DNA from 2 places in the Butyrivibrio sp. AE2005 genome. Region 2 is predicted to be linked to the other one. Evidence: predicted binding sites of a transcription regulator. Region 2 holds the regulator's gene; the other holds the start of a gene.
The links. The regulator NrdR, encoded in region 2, represses ribonucleotide reductase genes. The targets are predictions, from matches to a motif close to CACAANATNTTGTG.
Positions count from the first base shown of each region.

Region 1: nrdD (anaerobic ribonucleoside-triphosphate reductase) is a predicted target of NrdR. The motif match lies at 3,129-3,142, and genes of this name have one in related genera.

Region 1 is NZ_JMMD01000006.1:102,774-111,084, forward strand. It holds gene DL92_RS0107160 (sugar kinase) at 1-43, opposite strand, end outside; gene nrdG (anaerobic ribonucleoside-triphosphate reductase activating protein) at 192-740, opposite strand; gene nrdD (anaerobic ribonucleoside-triphosphate reductase) at 832-3,063, opposite strand; gene murI (glutamate racemase) at 3,195-4,013, opposite strand; gene DL92_RS0107180 (hypothetical protein) at 4,048-4,500, shown strand; gene DL92_RS0107185 (SH3 domain-containing protein) at 4,483-5,943, opposite strand; gene trxA (thioredoxin) at 5,978-6,298, opposite strand; gene trmB (tRNA (guanosine(46)-N7)-methyltransferase TrmB) at 6,302-6,952, opposite strand; gene DL92_RS20685 (putative glycoside hydrolase) at 7,117-8,311, shown strand, end outside.
Region 2 is NZ_JMMD01000003.1:13,583-21,893, reverse strand. It holds gene DL92_RS0103575 (ABC transporter ATP-binding protein) at 1-157, opposite strand, end outside; gene DL92_RS18100 (ABC transporter ATP-binding protein) at 160-960, opposite strand; gene DL92_RS0103565 (ABC transporter permease) at 951-1,775, opposite strand; gene DL92_RS0103560 (ABC transporter permease) at 1,772-2,716, opposite strand; gene DL92_RS0103555 (ABC transporter substrate-binding protein) at 2,749-4,329, opposite strand; gene nrdR (transcriptional regulator NrdR) at 4,404-4,916, opposite strand; gene DL92_RS0103545 (DUF2142 domain-containing protein) at 5,090-7,051, opposite strand; gene ftsZ (cell division protein FtsZ) at 7,104-8,311, opposite strand, start outside.

The DNA.
Region 1 (8,311 bases), on a different contig from region 2:
TAATCTCTCCAAAAGTTAGAAGATCAAATCTCTCGTCTCTCATAGCTGCCTCCTCATAGCCGTAACGGCTTTCGCGTTCAATAAGTACTGCTCACGTTAATTATAATATATCAAAAATTTTTGTATTGTAAGTGCTTACATTGTGGCGAACATTGCAAAAGTTGCACTGGTTTTTTCGATTTTTTGTACATCTAGATCCTTGAGCAGTCTCTGTCATTATACTTGGAAAGCACTATTTTTCCCGCTTTCAGCGTTTCCTTCATATCGATAACTCTCTGATTGGACGATCCTCTGAACCTGAGCATCAGATCTTTTTTATCAAGTTCAAACTCTCCATCAACGAGTATATCTGTCATGGAAAGAATGGCATCGGTGTCATCCCCGTGACATCTCTTGTTTTCAGTGTCTGTAAGCTCTTCCAAAGTGTATCCGGAATAGATCCAGATAGTCGCCTTGGGAACTTCTTTTTTTATCCGCTCAAGGAGCGGTCTTATCTCTTTCTGGTTGGCTATTTCCATAGGCTCTCCTCCGAGAATTGTGAGGCCGTCGATATAGCTTGGCTTGAGAGATTCAACAATCTCATATTCCACTTCTTTTGTATATTTCTGTCCGTAATTAAAGTCCCATGTCATTTCATTGAAACAACCTTTGCAATGATGTGTGCATCCACTCACAAAAAATGAGGTTCTGCATCCTATTCCGTTTGCTACATCACTGTAATATATCTGTCCGTAATTCATTTCTCGCCTTTCTTAAAAAATCTCCCAGACTGTAATAAAAGCCGGGATAATTCTCCCGGCTTTTACATAGTAGGTCTAAATCAGTAACCAATCAAAGCTTAGGTGTCGCCATATGGAGCACTCTTTCTTTGATCTCCTGTGTACGTCCCTGGTTCCAGAACTGTGTTCCGATATAACCGCAGGTACGTCTTGCTACATTCATCTTGTTCTGGTCTCTGTTACCGCAATTAGGGCACTCCCAAATAAGCTTTCCGTCTGTATCTGTAACAATCTTGATCTCCCCATCATAACCGCAGCATTGACAGAAATCTGATTTGGTATTGAGCTCAGCATACATGATGTTTTCATATATATATTTCATTACTGAAATAACCGCTTCAATATTGCTATTCATATCAGGTACTTCTACATAGCTTATTGCTCCGCCGGGCGAAAGTGCCTGGAACTCGGACTCAAACTTAAGCTTTGTAAATGCATCGATCTGCTCAGTAACATGAACATGATAGCTGTTTGTAATGTAGTTTTTGTCTGTAACGTCAGGAATAATTCCAAAACGCTTCTGCAGACATTTTGCAAATTTATATGTTGTTGACTCAAGAGGTGTTCCGTAAAGGCTGAATGAAATATTTGTCTCAGCTCTCCACTTAGCACACTTGTCGTTGAGGAACTGCATTACTTTTAATGCGAAGTCTTTTCCCTTAGCATCTGTATGGGAAACGCCCTTCATATATCTTGTACATTCGCAAAGACCTGCATATCCGAGTGATATTGTCGAATAGTTTCCAAAGAGAAGATTATCGATTGTCTCACCCTTCTGAAGTCTTGCAAGTGCACCGTTCTGCCAAAGAATAGGAGCTACATCGGAAGGTGTTCCGAGAAGTCTCTCATGTCTGCACATGAGTGCTCTCTTACAGAGTTCTGTTCTCTCTTCCATTATCTCCCAGAACTTTTTCTCATCCTTATTTGATGTACATGCTACGTCTACAAGGTTGATTGTAACAACGCCTTGATTGAATCTTCCGTAGTATTTGTGATCGCCCTCTTTGTAGTTCTGCGCATGAGCCTTGTTGCCCTTGTTGCACAATCCTTCGGGAACATTCTCGTTGTCGGGAGTAAGGAAACTTCTGCATCCCATGCAAGGATAAACGTCTCCGCCCTTAAGTTCCTTCATCTTCTTAGCTGAGATGTAGTCGGGAACGAGTCTCTTTGCTGTACACTTGGCAGCAAGCTCTGTGAGATACCAGTACTTGGAATCCTCATGGATGTTGTCCTCGTCAAGAACGTAGATAAGCTTAGGGAATGCAGGTGTGATAAGCTGTCCCTTTTCGTTCTTAACTCCGGTGATACGCTGCTTGAGCATTTCCTCGATGACCATGGCAAGGTCTTCTCTTGTCTGTCCTTCGGGAACTTCATCAAGATACATATAAACTGTTATGAAAGGTGCCTGTCCGTTTGTGGTCATAAGTGTGATGACCTGATACTGGATTACCTGACATCCTCTCTCTACTTCTTTTTTTACACGCATCTCTGCGATGTCATTTACCTGCTTCTTGTTGATCTTCATTCCGGCTGTCTCGAACTCGAGAGCAACTTCCTTACGGAATTTCTGTCTGCTGACATCAACAAAAGGAACAAGGTGTGAAAGTGTGATACTCTGTCCGCCGTACTGTGAGCTTGCAATCTGCGCGATCGCCTGTGTTGCGATGTTGCATGCTGTAGAGAAGCTCTTGGGACGTTCTATCATTGTCTCTGAAATAACTGTTCCGTTCTGAAGCATATCCTCCAGATTTACAAGGCAACAGTTATGCATATGCTGTGCGAAATAATCAGAATCATGGAAATGGATAAGTCCTGCCTCATGCGCTCTTACCACGTCTTCGGGCAAAAGAAATCTTCTGGTAATGTCCTTACTAACCTCACCGGCCATGTAATCTCTCTGTACGCTATTTACTGTAGGATTCTTATTGGAGTTTTCCTGCTTAACTTCCTCGTTATTGCACTCAATAAGAGACATAATCTGCTCATCAGTCGTGTTAGACTTTCTGACAAGAGCATGTTTATAGCGGTATGTAATGTATTTTCTGGCAACCTCGTACTTGCCTGATTTCATGAGTCCATCCTCAACCATATCCTGGATTTCCTCAACGCTTGCTGCACGAGTAAGAGATGCGCACTGATTCTCCACGCTTCTTTCGATGTCGCTGATCTGGCCTGCGGTTAATTTCTTCTCGTCGGTAACTTCGTTATTTGCCTTCTCAATAGCCGCAAGAATCTTATTGCCATCAAATGCAACTTCTTTACCGCTTCTCTTAATGATCTTCATAAGAACCCCCTTCTTTTATTTTACAAAAAAACTGTTTTCGCAATCACGATGTTTTCTAATCGAATAACAATATATTGTGGTCGCATAACTATGATAATACTTTATCTAGTAAAAAACAAGAAGGAGAATTATTATTTTTTTCTTACATTTTCTAACCGATTATGTAGTATTTTCAAATGTTCAAGCTCTGTCTCACTCGTTATCGGTTTTCCGGAATAAAAATATTCTGTTTTCGATTGTTCCAACATCTTGTGTACATCATCAAAAATAACTACATTATCTGGTGCCTTAGATAATTCTATTCCGAGAACCTCAGCTAAATGCTTTACTGTACCGTGATTTCCATCAATAAGAAGGGTCTCATCACCAAAAATCTGTCTGTACGCAGGTTTAAAGTAGTTAAAGTGCGTACATCCAAGTACAAGTGCACAATATTCTTCCATATTATATGGTTCAAACTGTTTCTTTATATAATCAAGGACCTCTTCCGAATCAAACTCAGCTCTTTCCGCAAACTCAACGAGCCTTGGCATCGGCAGAAGGTCTACTCTGTGATGTTCATCTACTCTGTGCAGAAGGTCTTTTAACTTATCTTCTCTAATGGTCACGGGGGTCGCGATTACCATAATACGCTTCTTATCCGTTCCCTCAACAGCGGGCTTTACAGCCGGTTCCATTCCCAAGATAGGAATGCTGTATCTTTTCCTAAGTTCCTTAATTGCTACGCTGGTTGCGGTATTACAAGCTACTACTATCGCTTCCGCTCCCCTTTCAAGCAAAAACTCCGTGATGCCGATCGAATAACTAAGGATCTGCTCCGGGGTTTTTAATCCATACGGTACATGCTCTGTATCAGCGTAAAATATGTAATTTTGCTCCGGAAGGTAATGATAGGCTTCATGAAGCACAGAAAGCCCACCTATCCCGGAATCAAAAATACCGATCTTCATTTTTGATTTCCTCTGTATATGCTATACTTTAATTATGAATGATAAAAAAATTGACGAACTTCAGAAATTGTACGACAACTCAAAAGTCGGTGCCTTGGTTCAGGAGATTTGCGAATATTACGCAACAAGAGATGACTATGAAGACAACTCCTATCAGGAAGAAATTGAACCTCATGAAGTAGTTGAGTCTGTTTATATTCTCTTTTGTCTACAGAGCAGAGAACAGATACTTGATGAATTCTCTCTTATACAGAAAAAATATCCTTCTCTGTATACCTGTGTCAGTGCCCTGCACAACAATCTTCTGGTAAATATGGATTATCGTCTGCTGGAGGCAAGTTCTGCCCAAAAAATCGCAGACTATGCCAAGGATACCACTTCCGATGAAATTCTCACCCACGCTGATACTTTTTCACGTTCGGAAAGTTCTCTATCGGAAGCAATGGATAAATTCTACTCTTGGCTTCACTCAAGGATTCTCGCTTAGATAATCCATAGATGCGTACACTGCCTTACCTTTATAATTAATAAGTGCCCATGATCCGTCATTGCTTACTGCAATTCTCTTAAGTTCATCTCCGTCTTTTGCCTTAGTAACGATATCACTGCTCGTGCTTGGCGAAGATCTGAGATTCAGGAACTCATAATTTACAACAACTTTATCATTTGTCTCCGTATATCCTTCGGGGATATCAATATCACCTTTTCCACCCCCGTTATCATCCTCACTATCGTCATCGCCATCTTTATCTTTCTGCGATTCCGTAGCTGTTTTTTCAGAATCAGGAGAAGCTACCTTATTAATAAGCTTCGCCTTTACAATAAACACAAGACACATGAGAATAATTATTCCGGTAACAACAGAAGCGATTCTTACCATCAAGAGCTTTGTCTGCTCATCGATTCCGTTATCATCATAATAATCTTCATCATATTCATCTTCGTAATAATCTCTTCCACGACGGCGATAGCGATCATCATCACGATAATCGTCTCTCTCGTCACGGCGTCTCGGACGATCGTCTCTTCTCGGCATATATTCGTCATCACGACGTCTCGAACGGTCATCTCTTCTTGGTGCATATTCATCATCGCGATATCTTAGACGGCCATCATCTCTTCTTGGCGGGTATCCATCATCACGACGCATAGGGCGATCATCACCTCTTCTTGGCGGGTATCCATCATCTCGGCGCATAGAACGTTCCTCATCTCTTCTCGGCGGGTATCCATCATCACGACGCATGGGGCGATCATCACCTCTTCTCGGCGGATATCCATCATCACGACGCATGGGACGCTCGTCATCTCTTCTCGGCGGGTATCCGTCATCACGGCGCATTGCGCGGTCATCATCTCTTCTCGGCGGATATCCATCATCTCGGCGCATAGGACGATCGTCGTCTCTTCTTGGGATTCGACTGTCATCACGATTATCTGCGCGCTCTCTTCTTTGCATATCAGGGTCTTCAGGTTGTCCGTCAGTTTGCTCTCTTTGGCGGAAATATGCCTCGCGCTCTTCCGCATTGAAAAAATTATAGGGATCGGCAATCTCGATATCACCCGCATCCTCATGCTGATTATTCTCAGATACGGTGTTTACCTGTGGTATATCCTGAGTCTGACCGACATTGTCCTGATTATTGGCATGATCGTTATGGTCATCATAATCACGCTGATCATCATGGTTACTCTGTCCGTAATTCTGACCTTCGTAATCCTGCTGATCATCCTCATGCCCGTCATAGTCATGTTCATCATACTCATGGTCATCATAAGCCTGACCATCATGATCACGGCTATCGTAGTCATGCTTGTCATAATCCTGCATGTCTTCATACATATCGCCCGTATAATATCTCTCGTCCGGATCGTATGTATCGTAGTCATCTCTCTTCCTATAATTTTCAAAGTTTGTAATCTTTGGCAAAACCTTAATCTCCTCTTTAAAAAGGTGCTGACTGTTAAGCCAGCACTTTATCGATTATAGACTGTAATTTTGTCTTGTTCTGAGCTCCTATTGCTGTCTCAGTAAGCTCTCCATTCTTGAATAAAGCGAACATCGGAATGGACATTACATTGTACTTCTGAGCTATGTCGGGTGCCTGGTCAACATTTATCTTTCCGACCTTAAGCTCTCCTTCGTATTCCTCTGCAAGTTCGTCTATAACAGGTGACATCATCTTACATGGTCCGCACCAGTCTGCTGCAAAATCAACAAGCACCGGCAAGTTACTTTTCAAAACTTCTTCTTCGAAGTTCTGACTGTTTAGCGTGTAGTCCATAGGTTAGTCCCCCTTTCTACTGATCACGTACTTAAAAATCGGATTTCCAAGTGACGAAAACTTTTCCTCATATTCAGTCATCACATTTCCTTCGTTCATGACTTCATCATTATGAAGGTCGTATGTAATGGCATCAATATTCCATCCGGCAGGCTCTACCTCATCGCGTGCGAATGTGAAAAGACCTTCATTATCAGTCTTAAATTCCACAACGCCGTCCTCTTTTAATATTTTATCATATCGCTTCAGAAACTCGCGGGAAGGAAGTCGCCTTTTGGCATGTCTGTCCTTTGGCCAAGGATCTGAAAAATTCAAATAAATTCTACCAACTTCTGATTCATCAAATACTTCCGTAATATCTTCCGCATCCATTCTTATAAAGATAACATTTGGAAGTTGCAACTCTTCCTGCTTCTGTATCGCACGAAGAAGTACGCTCGAATATTTTTCTATTCCTACATAATTAATATTAGGATGAAGCGCCGCCATATCCATTATGAAACGACCCTTGCCCATTCCTATCTCGATATGAATCTCATTATCGTTTCCAAATATTTCTTTTTTCCAAAGTCCTTTTTTCTGCTCAGGGTCCTTAACAGTGTACTTACTCTCAGCAATAACTTCTCTCGAACCCGCTATATTACGTAATCGCATTTTTTAAATTCCACCTATCCTTTATAAAGAATTTTACAACATTTGCCCTTGAATGGGAAGTATTGTATTATTTACATACTATGAACTTTTTTAATGACTTCCATAATAAAAACAGAATAAGATGTATCGCTGCTTCATTCTCAATGTTTTTTGCAGCTTTTTTTATGTTGCAAACAGCAGTCCACGCAGAAACAGGCGATCCCACCGAAGAGGCACTTAAGCAAAAAGAAGCTCCGATTCAAAGTAATTCCATACAAGGATGGCCCGAAGGACCTGTCATACCGGCAGAAGCTGCCATTTTGATGGATGCGAATACGAAGACTATTCTCTATTCGAAAAATATCGATGAGAAACTCTATCCCGCAAGTACGACAAAAATTATGACTTGTCTTCTTGCTGTGGAGAATGCCAAATTGGATGAGCAGGTTGTTTTCTCTCACGATGCTGTCTTTAGTGTTCCAAGAGACGGATCTAATCTCGGAATAGATGAAGGTGAATCAATTTCTCTTGAAGAAGCTCTTTTCGGAATTATGGTTGGAAGTGCAAACGAAGTTGCCAATGCGGTCGCTGAACATGTAGGCGGAAGCATAGACAAATTTGTTGATATGATGAATGCCCGGGCAAAAGAACTTGGATGTAAGAATACTCACTTTTCAAACACCAACGGTATTCAAGCTGACGATCACTATACCAGCGCCTATGACCTTGCACTTATCGCCAGAGAATTCTTTAGTAATGATCTGTTATGTAAAGTCGGAAATACTCCAAACTACCATTTTACCGCAACAGAAACACAGCCTGATGAATTCCCTGTCCACAACAAGCATAAGCTTATAAACGGTGAAATTAAATATGACGGCATCGTTGGAGGTAAAACAGGTTATACAGATCTTGCCCGTGAAACTCTTGTTACATGTGCGGAAAGAGACGGTATGAGACTTATCTGTGTTGTACTTAAAGATGAGTCACCGGAACAGTTCAATGATACAGTTACACTTTTCAATTACGGCTTCAATAATTTCCGTGCTGAGAAAGTTGCTGATGTGGACAAAAGATATATGCCGGATGATTCTCTTTTCTTTGAGTCAGATAATGATGTGTTTGGTAAGTCGGGAACAATCCTTAATCTTAATCCAAAAGATTATGTTATTCTTCCCGTCAATGCATCTGTTGAAGATACCGACTATGAGATCTCATATGATTTTACTCCTGAAGAACAGGCTAAGGCAGGCAATGCTCTTGCAAAGGTTATATACAGCTACAAAGGTATCCCTATAGGAAACGCCCATGTATGCTACTTTGAACAGAACGGAACACCCTCACAATTAGCCAATGCGTATCATTCGATTTTTATCAATG
Region 2 (8,311 bases):
CGGACTCGCCTGCGATCGCAAGCACTTCACCCTCTTCCATCTCGAAAGTCACATCGTGAAGAATCTGTATTTTTTTATTTTTGGAAAAGAGCTTTCTCTTTCTGTTCTTATAAAAAACATTAAGATTAGCGGCTCTTAAAACCTTATCCTCGCTCATAATCAGTTTCCTATGTCAATCTTTGGGATAGCCGCGATCAGCTTTTTGGTATAAAGATCCTGCGGAGCCCCAAACACCCTCGCAGTATCGCCGCTCTCAACAATATTTCCCTTCTGCATCACGATAACCCTCTCGCAGAGCTGACTTACAAGGCTAAGATCATGGGAAATAAAGATGATCGACGTTCCGCGCTCCTTGTTAATCTTTTTAAGAAGCTCGACTATCTGCGCCTGAACAGTCACATCAAGTGCCGTCGTTGGCTCATCAGCGATAAGTATCTTGGGATTACCTATCATCGCGGCCGCAATCATAACCCTCTGCCTCATTCCGCCCGAAAGTTCATGCGGATACATGTGATAAATATTCTCCGCATCGCTTAAGCCAACGGCCTTCAGCATCTCTATCGCCATTTCTTTGCGATTCTTTTTATCGATATCGGGATGATGGATGAAAAGAGATTCCTCAACCTGCCAACCGATTCTTTTAACCGGATTAAGACTCGTCATCGGCTCCTGGAAGATCATCGAGATCTCATCTCCCTGATACGACCTCAAAGTCTTTCTGTCGCAGGTAAGAAGATCGTCCCCGTTAAACATGATCCTTCCCGTCTTGGTGATCGAATGCCTGCTTAAGAGCCCCGCTATCGCAAGCGCGCTCATGCTCTTTCCCGAGCCGGACTCTCCGACAATACCGACAATCTCGCCCTCTTCAAGCATCAGATCAAAATCTTCCACCGCGACCTCAGGAAACCCGTGATCGTGAAACTCTATATGAAGATCAGTTACGTCAAGTATCACTCCCATCTTCTGATTCCCTCACCCAAAAACGAAAAGCCCAAAACCATCAAAACAATCACAAGTCCGGGACAAAGACAATAACTCGGAGTCGTAAACATGTACTGCTGCGCATCCGAAAGCATCTTTCCAAGGCTTGCATACGGTGGCTGGGAACCGACGCCCAGATAGCTAAGTCCCGCTTCCGCCAGCACCGCATTGTTAAATCCGATAAGTATCGACGAAGCCAGAACTCCCTTTATATTGGGCAAAATATGCACGAATATCATCCTGACATCAGATACACCCTGGAGTTTGGCACTTTCCACATAATCCGTATTGCGGCAACGAAGCACTTCTCCCCTTACAATCCTTGCAAAGCTCGGAATAAATGCTATTCCGAGTGAAAGAAGAAGCTGCATCCATCCCGTTCCGAAAACACTGACAATCACAAGAGCCAGCAAAATGCTCGGAAACGCAAACATCGCATCAATAACTCTCATCGTGATCTCATCAAAGAGCCCGCCGAAGTAACCCGTAAGCGCTCCGATGAGTGTTCCCGCAAACGCACCGATAAACACGGTTCCAAGAGCGATCAGAAACGTAACCCTGCTTCCGTACATAACTCTGCTAAGCACATCTCTTCCCATGTTATCGGTTCCCATAATATGTTTAAAAGAAATCCCCTGAAGCTTTTCTGCCGCACTCATCTTGGTCGGTTCATACGGCATCCAGAAAAGTCCCACTACTATCATCAAAAGGATAATTCCGGTAATAATGACACCCGCGCACATATAGGGATCTTTTTTTATTTTCTTAAAAACTTCCGTAAATTTATCTCTCATTCTTCAATCCCTATTCTCGGGTCAACAATTCTATAAATAATGTCCACCAAAAGATTGGTGACAATAACTATCATCGCAATTCCCATGATTATTGCTTCAACCACGGGGTAATCCCTGTTACTTATACTTGTAAGAAGAATCCTGCTGATTCCCGGGATTCCGAAAACCTGCTCGATTACAATACTTCCCGCAACCATATCGGCAAGAAGCATGCCAAGGAAGGTTATGACCGGAATAAGCGCATTCTTAAGAACATGTCTGTAAAGAACGCCGTTCGTGTTATTTCCTCTACTGTAAGCGGTTCTCGTGTAATCTTTTTTCGCCTCGTCAATGACGCTTCCCCTGAGCATCTTGACCGTCATAGCGATCTTAGGAAGAGCAACAGCGATTGAAGGAAAGATCAGATATCCCACAAATCCCGCAAAATTATCCGTGTACGAAACAAATCCGCCCGGAGTAAAGAGTTTAAATACCATTCCAAAAATAAAAGTTATAAGTATTCCCGAAAAGAAAGGCGGAACGGCCATGATTATCTGATTTATAACCGTAACTACGCGGTCCAGCGCTCCCCCCTCGTGTTTGGCCGTGATGATTCCCATCGGAATCGAAACCACAATTGTAAGTAAAAAGGACATGATCGCCATAGTCAGCGTAATCGATATCTTATTTAAGATCATTCCCGCAACAGGAACGCTGTAGTTGTAGCTTTTCCCCATATCACCGTGTAAAAAAGCTGCAAACCACCTGAAGTACCTGACTATAACAGGATCGTTTAATCCCATCTGCTCTCTTGTCTGAGCGATGAGTTCGGGAGAAGCCTCCGTTCCCAGCTTTTTGAGCGCGGGATCTCCCGGAATTATACTAAAAGCGAGGAATACACACAGTGAAACAACCACTATAGTAATTATCATAGAAATGACTTTTTTAATGATATATTTCATGTGCATATTCCTCGCAAGCTCTTAAAAATGACTTATTCAGCCGGTCTTATCTTTGCAATGTCCTGCAAATAAATAGGATAAAAGACATATCCCGTAAATTTCTTATTGAGTGCTACATACTCGGGAAGATCCTGAATATAGACATTCGCTGCATCTTTTGACAAGATACGCTCACACTCTTTGTAATACTCGGTCTTCTGTGCATCATCGGCTGTTTCTGTAGCCTTGTGAAGCGCCTCGTCGAAGTCCTTGTTGCTGTAATTAAATGTATTCTTGCTTGAAGTCGACTCATATCTTGCAAGAAGCGCTCCCGCCGATACTGTGGAAGCATCAAATCCTACAACCGTCGACTCATATTTTTTGTCCGTATAAACATCGCTGAGCCATGTATTCCACTCAACTTCCTGAATATTCGCCGTAACTCCGACAGCCTTAAACTCCTCAACAAGAACCTGCGCCGTATCAACGTGCTGCTTGTAATTGGAGGGAACGGTTATCGTAAACTCAAATCCGTTCGGATATCCCGCTTCAGCCAAAAGAGCCTTAGCTTTCTCAGGATCATGGTTGTAAGTATCATTGAGCTCAGGCAAAAAATATTTCGTAAATGCAGGGTACATCGCACTTCCAATCTCAGTACCCGCTCCGTCGGAAACAAAATCCATTATCTCCTGAGGATCGATCGCATAGCAAAGCGCCTGACGAACTCTCACATCATCAAACGGCTTAACTGCGTTATTAAGATAGAGAGCCTGAACAAGATTCATGGTTCCTTCGTAGATCTCGAACTTGTCGGAGAGCTGAGCTACCTGTGCTGAAGGGATTCTTGCGTACATATCTATCGAACCGCCCTCAAGGTCAAGCACGATCGCATCTGAATTTGCCTCGATCTTAAAAACTACATCCTTAATAAAAGCTTTTTCGCCCCAGTAATCATCAAATCTTGTAACAACAAGACTCTCCTGTGGCGCGTTTGAAACGTACTTATAAGGTCCCGTACCTATAGGGTTTGTCTCGGGATTTGCATTGGCTTTAGGGATTATCGCCACAGTAAACTGCGGAAGAAGCTCCGAATCAGCCTTATTAAGTACTACCTCAACATGCTTGTCATCAACAATATTTACACTTTCAATTTCTGAAAAAGAAGAAATAAGCGGTTCGCTACCGTCAACTCCCGCGTTACGTTCCAAAGAATACTTGACATCCTCCGCTGTAACATCGGTTCCGTCGTGGAACTTTACTCCGTCTCTGAGTGTAAAGGTGTAAACCTTATTGTCCTCTGATATTGTGTACTCACTTGCTACAGCAGGGTTAAGATTACCGTTCTCATCGGGCTTAACGAGTCCTTCAAACACGTTAAACATTACCTCTTTCGTACCTGCCCCTGTCATGTGGTGGGGGTCAAGACTGTCTATGTCCTGAGGTATTCCTACGATAAGTTTGGAAGTATCTCCCGCATTTGCCTGCTCAGAAGCTGCAGATGAACCTGCGCCTGAGTTCTTTGCGGAATCCCCTGCCTTGTCGCTTGAGCAACCGCTCAATGCAACAGTCAGTGTCGTTAACACAACAGTCAGAAGTGCGCAGATTCTCTTTCTGCCATGTCTTCTTGTGATCATGTTAAATCATCCTTCCTGAATTTATTTTCCTAAGATACATTATAGCCTTGACAAAAAAATGTCAAGGCTATAGTTTACTCTTTTTTAAGGAGCGGTGTGCTCTTATCGGTTGCGTCAGTTATTATTCCATCGGCTTCTTTCTTAAGAACCGATTTAAGCTCATCCATAAAAGTATTAACATCTTTAAATTCACGGTATACAGAGGCGAATCTTACATAAGCTACGGGATCGAGATTTTTCATCTTGTCCATAACTATCTCACCAATAGCTCTGCTCGGTATTTCCTTCTGTTCCATATTAAAAACTTCCGTCTCAACGGCGTCAACCATCTTGGTTATCTGTTCTGCGCTTACAGGTCTCTTATGGCAAGCTCTGAAAACACCAGCTTCAATCTTTGCTCTGTCATAAGGTTCCCTGATGTCACCCTTTTTTATGACGATAAGAGGAATCGTCTCGACCTTTTCATAGGTCGTAAATCGCTTCCCACATGAATCACAGACACGTCTCCTTCTGATCGAAGTATTTTCATCGGCGGGTCTTGAATCAATTACCCTCGTATCATCTTTTCCGCAGAATGGGCACTTCATAAAGAATCCTCCATTATGTCCACAATATATTGACTATACATAATCCATTTCCACAAATTATTGTATCATCATTTTTCGTATTTTTCCACACAATTTATAATTAACTCTGTGACGCAAGGTAAAATGCGGCATTGCGGACAACATAGAGTCTCAGATCCCGATATAAAGCGGCCTCACAGCCGGTACACTATATACAGCTGTGCGACGAAACAAAGAGTAACCGAAACCAGCGAAAACAGTGACTTTCTCGATGGTTCTATAAAGACTTCACCGTCAATTTCCTTCGTTCCAGACACTCCCGTAAGAAGAATCAGCAAAGGGAAAATAAACGGAAAGAAATATCTTCCGTGAACTCCGTTTACGCTTGAAGCTCCCGGATTCGTCCACTGAACATACTCAGCCGTAAATATCAGAACCGTTGTAATGGCGAGCGCCGCTGCCATAAATACCTTCAAAGCAGCGTCTTTTCGCACCTTGACAGCAATCTCCGCTTCATTATGCCTGTTCATATAAATGTTTCTGCTTATATACGCCGCAACAAGCATTATAAATATGAGTACCACTGCCTCATTTGTGCCGTCTTTAAATACAAGCGCACTTCCAAAGAACTGCATGATATAGTCATATCCCTTTATCCTGAATGTATTGAGAAGAATCGGGATATATTTAACGGGATTCATCGCGATCACTCTGTTTGTCGCATTTATGTCTGAGTATCCAAGGCTTAATATATGCGATGAAATCTTAAACCACGCAAGCGCAGGCACGACTGTCAGCAGTCCGATCGCCGTCGCATGGGTAAAATAGCTCTTTTTACTCTCAAACTTATCCATCGGAGTAAGGAAAAGAAGCAGGCAGAAAGCGACATACACAATCTTAAACTGCCCCAGCAAAAACGGAATTATATATAATGCCACAAGATATCCCTTCTTTGCATACGCTTTCTCATCATATCTAAGTCTTAAAACCAGCGCAGTAAGGAGATACACAAGCGCGGCAGTCATAAGATCGGGAGATATTGATGTATACTGCTTCATCATAAAAGGATGAACCGCCATCCAGAGGAAATATTCTTTTCCAAAGGGCGAGATTTTGATTCCAAGATACAAAAGAGCTCCTATCGCAATAAAATTCGCAATCTTAGCGACCATATCGATTACGATCATGCTATGCGTAAACAGCCTTGTCATTGCCATAAAAAGAGCCGGAACCGCGTGACATACAGGCGAATACAGCGCAATATTCGTATATGTTATGTACTGCATATTTGAGGCATCTTTTACATCAAAGCCCATTCTGTTACGTGCTTCATACCAGGAAACAGAGACTCCGTCTCCTGTCCCCCACGTCAAAGGCCACGCAAATGACCTTCCTATCGCATTATTTTCATCAAGCTCAGGAAACACGTCGCCTTCAGAAATTGCATACGCCCTCCTGTAATGATTGCCCGAATCCGGCTCCGCAAAAGGCGTAAATACCATAAACGCAAGCATCCCCATTACGATATACAACGCCAAGAACAGCCTCTCATAGGAAATGCTCCTCTTCTTCAAAACCACAAATCCCGCAAGAACTATCAATATCCATACAGTAGAAAAAAGATATGCCTTCACCTTGGGAAAAGAAGCCGCCCTAACCTGCATATTAAGTCCCAAAGCCGCATTCCCACTGTCATCCAAGACATCTTCCTGCGAATATCCAATAAGCTTAAGCCCGTTCACACTTATATTCTTAAAGACCAGCTTCAGATTACCCGCCGAAACATGTCGGTCCACATCAATCCAAGTCACATCCTCATCATCCGCTTCAAGCCCCGAAGTATTGTACGTTCTTGCAAACTCTCCGCCTTTGGAGTCCTTTATCAGCAGCTCAAACTCACCGTCGCCTTCATTCGACATCCTAAGCCCTAACTGCCCGATATCCCATGCCTTATAATCAACACTAAATTCCTGTCCGTTCCCATCTATAGGAACCTCTCCCCACGAAATAGTAGAATAATCCACTCCCTCCGCCGGAAAACTAAACTCCAAACTTCCACCTACAGACCCTTTGATAGTCAAAAAAGAAAAAATCAGAACAATGATTGATATAACAATATAACTTACATTTTCTTTCAAAACGTTAGCAACCTTCATACTTACTCCCCGTAAAAAAAGCTGCCACACTTCTGTGACAGCTTTTAGATTTTTATTTTCTCTGCAGGAAATCCGGAATCTTGAGTGATTTGGGTTCCACTGTTGCCTTAATCTCGCTTGGTCTGTTAATTGAAAGTCCCGGCCTTGGTGATGGATTTGCGGCGGGAGCATCAGTCACAGCGGAGATAGGTGAAATTATCGGCTGTACCGGAGGTACAGTTGCGATAGGTGTTATAGGTGTTGAAACGACCGGTGTTGGTACAGGTGTAGGCTGAGATGCGGCAAATACGCGGTTTGTTGCGCTCTGTGCAGCAGCTGCCTTAGTCTGTGTACTGGTCTGAACCTTCTCTTCAATACCTGTTGCGATAACAGTTATTGTACAATTATCTGTCTTGCTTTCATCATACATTGCACCGAAGATGATGTTTACATCATTTCCTGCAAGCTGACGAACATATTCGGAAGCATCGGATGCATCCTGAAGTGTGATATCACCGGAAATATTGATGATAACACTTGAAGCTCCATTGATCTTAGTCTCAAGAAGAGGACTTTCAACCGCCATCTTGACAGCGTCAATAGCCTTCTCGTCTCCCTTACCGTTACCGATACCGATATGAGCAATGCCCTTGTCCTTCATAACAGTCTGAACATCGGCAAAGTCAAGGTTGATAACAGCAGGAACATTGATAAGATCTGTGATTCCCTGAACGGCCTGCTGGAGGACCTCATCAGCTTTCTTGAGCGCATCAGGCATAGTTGTACGTCTGTCTACGATCTGAAGAAGCTTATCATTAGGGATCACAATAAGTGTATCTACATTAGACTTGATATTCTGGATACCAAGCATAGCATTTTGCATACGTACACGTGCTTCAAAGCTGAAAGGCTTTGTAACAACGCCTACGGTTAGAATCCCCATCTCTCTGGCAAGCTTGGCAACAACGGGAGCTGCACCGGTTCCGGTTCCACCGCCCATTCCGCAAGTAACGAAGACCATATCTGCACCCTTAAGTGCTGCAGAAATCTCCTCCGCACTCTCTTCTGCCGCTTTCTCACCAATCTCAGGCTTAGCACCTGCTCCGAGACCCTTTGTAAGCTTTTCACCAATCTGTAAAAGCTTGGGTGCCTTACAAAGCTGAAGCGCCTGCTTATCTGTATTAATACCGACAAACTCTACGCCGGTAATATTTTCGTCTACCATTCTATTAACAGCATTATTACCTGCACCGCCAACCCCTACGACGATGATTTTGCAAG